DNA from 3 places in the Methylobacterium oryzisoli genome. Region 1 is predicted to be linked to each of the others. Evidence: predicted binding sites of a transcription regulator. Region 1 holds the regulator's gene; each other region holds the start of a gene.
The links. Region 1 encodes PhoB, which activates phosphate uptake and scavenging genes when phosphate is short. Its sites were predicted from a motif close to TGTCATNNANCTGTCAT; they were not measured.

Region 1 (2,261 bases):
CCGAGGTGATCCTGTTCGACGAGCCGACCTCGGCCCTCGATCCGATCTCGACCGGGCGCATCGAGGAGCTGATCGAGCAGCTGCGCTCCGAGTTCACCATTGCGATCGTCACCCACAACATGCAGCAGGCGGCGCGCATCTCGCAGTTCACCGCCTTCATGTATCTCGGCGAGCTGATCGAGTACGGGCCCACCAACCGCCTGTTCATGAACCCGACGAAGCGCCAGACCCAGGACTACATCACCGGCCGCTTCGGCTGATCCCCCTCTCGCGTACCGGGACCATGCCATGTCCGACCATATCGTGACGTCCTACGACACGGACCTGCAGAACCTGCGCCGCAGCATCGCCGAGATGGGCGGCATCGCCGAGAAGATGATGGCGGATGCCGGCATCGCGCTCGTGCGCCGCGACGCGACCCTGGCCCAGGCCGTGATCGCGGCCGACCAGCGCCTCGACGTGCTCCAGCGCGAGATCGAGGAGAAGGCGATCCTGCTCATCGCCCGGCGCCAGCCGATGGCGATCGATCTGCGCGAGACCATCTCGGCCATCCGCGTCTCGGGCGACCTCGAGCGCATCGGCGACCTCGCCAAGAACATCGCCAAGCGCGTGGTCGCCATCAGCGACCAAGTGCAGCCGCAGAAGATCGTCGTCGGCGTGCAGCACATGAGCGAGCTCGTGCAGGAGCAGCTCAAGGATGTGCTCGACGCCTACGCCACGCAGGATACCAAGGCCGCCCACGACGTCTGGCAGCGGGACGGCGGCATCGACGCGCTCTACACCTCGCTGTTCCGCGAACTCCTGACCTACATGATGGAGGATCCGCGCAACATCAGCTTCTGCACGCATCTCCTGTTCTGCGCCAAGAACGTCGAGCGGATCGGCGATCACACCACCAACATCGCCGAGACGATCCACTATCTCGTCACCGGCGAGACGCTGCCCACCGACCGTCCGAAGAACGACGCCTCGAACTACGCCACGGTGTCGGCCGGGTCGGAGGCGTGAGACCGCCCCGCCCCGAGAAGCAGGCATGTCCACCCGCATCCTGATCGTCGAGGACGAGGAGCCGCTGACGCTCCTCCTGCGCTACAACCTCGAAGCCGAGGGCTTCGAGGTCGATGCCGTCGCCCGCGGCGACGAGGCCGACCTGCGCCTGCGCGAGCAGGTGCCGGACCTCGTCCTGCTCGACTGGATGGTGCCGGGCTTGTCCGGCATCGAGCTGTGCCGTCGCATCCGCGCACGGCGCGAGACCGAGCGCCTGCCGGTGATCATGCTCACCGCCCGGGGCGAGGAGGGCGACCGGGTGCGGGGGCTCGCCACCGGCGCCGACGACTACATCGTCAAGCCGTTCTCCGTGCCCGAGCTGCTGGCGCGGGTCCGCGCCCTGCTGCGGCGCGCCAAGCCCGCCCACGTCGCGCATCTCCTGGTGGCGGGCGACATCGAGCTCGACCGCGTCAGCCACCGGGTGCGCCGGGAGGGCCGCGAACTCCACCTCGGCCCGACCGAGTTCAAGCTGCTCGAATTCCTGATGCAGAGCCCCGGCCGGGTGTTTTCCCGCGAGCAGCTCCTCGACGGCGTCTGGGGTCACGACGTCTACATCGACGAGCGCACGGTCGACGTCCATATCGGCCGCCTGCGCAAGGCCATCAACCGCGCGCGCAGCCCCGACCCGATCCGCACCGTGCGCGGCTCCGGCTATTCCTTCGACGAGATGTTCGCGGGCGCCCTCTAATCTGCGGATCCGGCCGATCGTCCGATGAGGGAAGCGGCGCGCCCGCGCCGGGCCGCCATCGGCTTCGCCGCACGATCCAGCGCCTGCCGCACGACGAGGAACGGCCGGGGCTCGCGCCCCGGCCGCTCGTGTCTCAAGATTCGTCCGAACCGATCAGCGCAGGAGCTGCAGGATGCCCTGCTGGGACTGGTTGGCGAGCGAGAGGGCCGAGATCGCCAGCGAGTTGCGGGTCGACAGGGCCTGGGAGTTCGCCGCCTCCTCGTTCAGGTCGGCGTTGGTCAGGTTCGCCGAGCCGGTGTCGAGGATGTTGATCAGGTTCTTCGAGAAATCCTGACGGTTCTGCACCACCGAGAGGTTCGAGCCGAAGGTCGAGGCCTGGGAGCGCAGCGTGCTGGTCGCCGAGGTGATCGCGCTCAGGGTCGCCTTGATCTCGTCGTCCGACTGGAAGCCGCCGGTCACCGAGGTGAGGCCGAGGCCGTCCGCGTCGAGCTTGACGCCCTTGATGTCGAGGTTCGACGAGCCGTTC
Region 2 (2,261 bases), on a different contig from region 1:
GCCGGTCGAGACCCATCCGGCGCTCAACCAGATGGTGGCGCTCCAGAAGCTCCTGGCGGACGCCGAGCGCCCGCTGGCGATCCTCGGCGGCAGCCGCTGGAGCCCGGGCGCGGTGCGGCGCTTCGCACGCTTCGCCGACCTTTTGTCCCTGCCGGTCTCCTGCTCGTTCCGCCGCCAGGGCCTCTTCCCGGCCGATCACTCCTGCTACGCGGGCGATCTCGGGCTCGGCGTGAACCCGAAGCTCCTCGCGCGCATCCGCGAGGCCGACCTCCTGCTCCTCGTGGGCGGGCGCCTCTCCGAGATCCCCTCTCAGGGCTACACGCTCCTCGACATTCCGGGGCCGGCGCAGCGGCTGGTGCACGTCCACCCGGACCCGGAGGAACTCGGCCGGGTCTACCGGCCGCACCTCGCCATCAACGCGAGCCCGGCCGCCTTCGCGGCGGCGATCGAGACCGTGCAGCCGCCCGCCCGCCTGCCCTGGGCCGCCGGCACGGCCGAGGCCCACGCGGATTACCTCGCCTGGAGCGACCCGGCGGGCATCCGCACGCCGGGCGAGCTTCAGATGAGCGGCGTCATGGCCCACCTGCGCGAGGCGCTGCCGGCGGACGCGATCCTGTGCAACGGGGCGGGCAACTTCGCCACCTGGGTGCACCGGTTCTGGCCCTTCCGGGCCTTCGACGGGCAGCTCGCCCCGACCTCCGGCTCGATGGGCTACGGCGTGCCCGCCGCGGTGGCCGCCAAGCGACTGCTGCCGGAGCGCACCGTGGTGGCGGTGGCGGGCGACGGCGACTTCCTGATGAGCGGGCAGGATTTCGCCACGGCCGTGCAGTACGACCTGCCGATCGTCGTCATCGTCGTGGACAACGGGATGTACGGCACGATCCGGATGCACCAGGAGCGCGAGTACCCCGGCCGCGTCTTCGGCACGGCGTTGCGCAACCCGGACTTCGCCGCCTACGCCACCATCTTCGGCGGCTACGGCGAGCGGGTGACGCGCAATGAGGAATTCCCGGCGGCCCTCGCCCGGGCCCTGGCCTCCGGCCTGCCCGCCATCCTCCACTGCCCGATCGACCCCGAGGCGATCACCCCGACCACGACCCTGACCGCCCTGCGCGAGCGCGCCCGCCCGGCCTGAGGGCCGGGCCGCCGCGCCCTCGTCATTGCCTCGCGCGCTCGCCCGCGCCATCTTGCCCAAACCAGCCGTCCGTGCTCTTGCCCGCAGGCGCGAGCCGCGCGGGCTCAGGTCCGTCATCGGACTGAAACACAACAGACCCATCAGGGCCCGCGTCACTGGAGGAGACGAGGCGTCATGGCGCTGACCGGTATCGTTCGCAACGGGCTGGCCCTGATCGGGCTCGCCGCGGCCACGCCCGCGCTCGCGGTCACCGAGCTGCAATGGTGGCACGCCATGGTCGGCGCCAACAACGACGCGGTGAACCGCCTCGCCGAGGAATTCAACGCCTCGCAGAGCGAGTACCGCATCGTCCCGGCCTACAAGGGCACCTATCCGGAGACGCTGAACGCCGGCATCGCGGCCTTCCGGGCCGGCACCGCGCCGCACGTCATGCAGGTGTTCGAGGTCGGCACCGCCACCATGATGGCCGCCAAGGGCGCGGTGAAGCCGGTCTACCAGCTGATGAAGGACGCGGGCGAGCCGTTCGACCCGGCCCGCTACCTCCCGGCCATCACCGGCTACTACTCCACCTCGAAGGGCGAGATGCTGTCGCTGCCCTTCAACTCGTCCTCCATGGTGATGTGGGTCAACCGCGACGCCCTGCGCAAGGCCGGGCTCGACCCGAACGCCCCGCCCAAGACGTGGCCGGCCGTGTTCGAGGCCGCCAAGGCGCTGAAGGGCGCGGGCTTCACCACCTGCGGTTTCTCCAACACCTGGGTGACCTGGGCGCACCTGGAGCAGCTCTCGGCGTGGCACGACGTGCCGCTCGCCACCAAGGCGAACGGCCTCGACGGCTTCGACACCAGCCTGACCCTGAACGGACCGCTGCAGGTCAAGCACCTCGCCAACCTGGCGGACCTGCAGAAAGAGAAACTGTTCGACTACTCGGGCCGCTACGACAACGGCTTCGGCCGCTTCACCTCGGGCGAGTGCCCGCTCTTCCTCGGCTCCTCGGGCTCCTACGGGCAGGTGCGCAACAACGCCAAGTTCGACTGGGCGGCCGCCCCCATGCCCTACTATCCGGACGCGCCGAACGCGCCCCAGAACAGCATCATCGGCGGCGCCTCGCTCTGGGTGATGGGCGGCA
Region 3 (2,261 bases), on a different contig from region 1:
CGCCGCCACGATCACCCCGCCGAGCGCCACTGCCGCCTGCGGCAACTGCCCGAACACGAACCAGCCGATCAGCAGCGACCACAGCATCGTGGTGTACTCGAAGGGCGCCACCAGCGAGGCGTCGCCGTAGCGGTAGCTCTCGGTGAGCAGGATCTGGCCGATGCCGCCGAGGATGCCGACGAGCACGAACAGGCCGAATTCGAACAGCGTCGGCATCCGCCAGCCCAGCACCAGGGTCGAGAGGCCGAGCAGGGCCGTGAACAGGAAGAAGTAGAGCACGATCGCGCCGGTGCGCTCGGTCTGGGTCAGCCGGCGCACCTGGATGGTCGCCGCCGCCGTGCAGACCGCCGCGAGGCACGCGAACAGCACGCCGACCGAGCCCGAGGCCCCGCCCGACCCGAGGTCGAGGTGGGGCGCCAGCATGATCAGCACGCCGAGGAAGCCCACCACCACGGCGGCCCAGCGGTAGCCCTGCACCCGCTCGCGCAGCACCAGCGCGGCCAGCACCACCACGAGGAGCGGCGAGGCGTAGCCGATCGCCACCGCGTCCGAGAGCGGCAGGAAAGAGAGGCCGGCGAAGCCCGCGAACATGCCGGCGGCCCCGATGATGCTGCGCAGCACGTGTCCGCGCAGGTTGCGCGTGCGCACCGCCGCGGCCACCCCGCCCTGCCAGCCGAGCCAGATGAGCAGCGGCAGGATCGCGAAGGCGGAGCGGAAGAAGACGATCTCGCCGGTGGGAAAGCGGTCGGCGAGGCTCTTCACCCCCGCCGACATCAGCGTGAAGGTGAGCGCCGACAGGACCTTGAGCCCGATGCCGAGATACGGCCGGCCCGCCGAGGCCGGGCGCGCGGAGGTCTGGTCCCCGGGAGCGGGCCGCTGGGAGAGGACGCCGGGGGCTGCCATGATCCGTGCCGGTTGCAAGGGAGTGAAGCGGCCCGGACGGGGCGCCGGACCTCACCAAGCATGCCCGCCACGGCCGAGCCAGCGGCCCAGGCGGAATGCTGCCCTGCAGCATCCGCATGATCGGATTAACCGCCTCCTAACGGCCGGCCGTTCTCCCGGCGGCTCTCCGGCGCGTCCCGGCCGGCGTCATCAAAGTGATACGCGAATAAGGTTTGGCTGGCGGGCGACGACGCCAAGGAGATGCCCGTGGCCGACGACGCCGACGCGCTTCGCGTGCGCACGCTCTTCCTGTCCGACATCCATCTCGGCACGAAGGGCTGCCAGGCCGAGCTGCTGCTCGACTTCCTGCGCGAGGTCGATGCCGACGAGATCTACCTCGTCGGCGACATCGTCGACGGCTGGAAGCTGCGCTCGGGCTGGTACTGGCCGCAGGCCCACAACGACGTGGTGCAGAAGCTCCTGCGCAAGGTCCGCAAGGGCTCGCGCCTCGTCTACGTGCCGGGCAACCACGACGAGTTCCTGCGCGACTTCCTCGACATGCATTTCGGCGGCATCGAGGTGCAGGATCAGGTGCTGCACGAGGCCGCGGACGGCAAGCGCTACCTCGTCATCCACGGCGACCAGTTCGACCTCGTGATGCGGCACGCCAAGTGGCTGGCCTTCCTGGGCGACGGCGCCTACGAGGCGGCCCTGTTCGTGAACACCCACCTCAACCGGGTGCGCCGCCGGCTCGGCCTGACCTACTGGTCGCTCTCCGCCTGGGCCAAGCTCCGGGTCAAGAACGCCGTCAACTTCATCAGCCGCTTCGAGGAACTGCTCGCCGCCGAGGCGCGGCGGCTCGGGGCCGACGGAGTGATCTGCGGCCACATCCACCACGCGGCGAGCCGCGACATCGACGGCCTGCACTACCTCAACACGGGCGACTGGGTGGAATCCTGCACCGCCATCGTCGAGCATTACGACGGGCGCATGGAGGTGATCCGCTTCACCGAGCAGGCCGCCGCGGCGCCCCTCTCGCCGCCCATCCCGCCCGTGCCGGCCGGGCCGCCCGTCCCGGCCGGAGCGCCCGTGCCCGCCGGGGCGCAGAGCGCCGCGCAGGTGCTCGGGCCGGCGGGACGGCGGGCCGTCGCGTGAGGCTCCTCGTCGCCACCGATGCGTGGCATCCGCAGGTCAACGGGGTGGTGCGCTCCCTGGAGCACATGGCGGAGGCGGGCCGCCGCCTCGGCTGCGCCCCGACGCTGCTCACCCCCCGCGCCTTCCGCTCGGTGCCGCTGCCCTTCTACCCCGAGATCCGGCTCTCGCTGGTGACCGCCCGGGGCGTGGCGGCGCGCTGGCCGGACCTCGCGCCCACCCACGTC

Region 2: the regulator PhoB is predicted to act here: its motif matches at 1,247-1,263, upstream of ugpB (sn-glycerol-3-phosphate ABC transporter substrate-binding protein UgpB).
Region 3: the regulator PhoB is predicted to act here: its motif matches at 1,088-1,104, upstream of ACKUB9_RS26425 (UDP-2,3-diacylglucosamine diphosphatase).

The regions. Positions count from the first base shown of each region.
Region 1 is NZ_JBKIBX010000040.1:48,465-50,725, reverse strand. It holds gene pstB (phosphate ABC transporter ATP-binding protein PstB) at 1-260, shown strand, start outside; gene phoU (phosphate signaling complex protein PhoU) at 289-1,008, shown strand; gene phoB (phosphate regulon transcriptional regulator PhoB) at 1,034-1,735, shown strand; gene ACKUB9_RS27165 (flagellin N-terminal helical domain-containing protein) at 1,889-2,261, opposite strand, start outside.
Region 2 is NZ_JBKIBX010000007.1:184,129-186,389, reverse strand. It holds gene ACKUB9_RS09665 (thiamine pyrophosphate-binding protein) at 1-1,135, shown strand, start outside; gene ugpB (sn-glycerol-3-phosphate ABC transporter substrate-binding protein UgpB) at 1,310-2,261, shown strand, end outside.
Region 3 is NZ_JBKIBX010000038.1:19,069-21,329, reverse strand. It holds gene ACKUB9_RS26430 (DMT family transporter) at 1-903, opposite strand, end outside; gene ACKUB9_RS26425 (UDP-2,3-diacylglucosamine diphosphatase) at 1,144-2,037, shown strand; gene ACKUB9_RS26420 (glycosyltransferase family 4 protein) at 2,034-2,261, shown strand, end outside.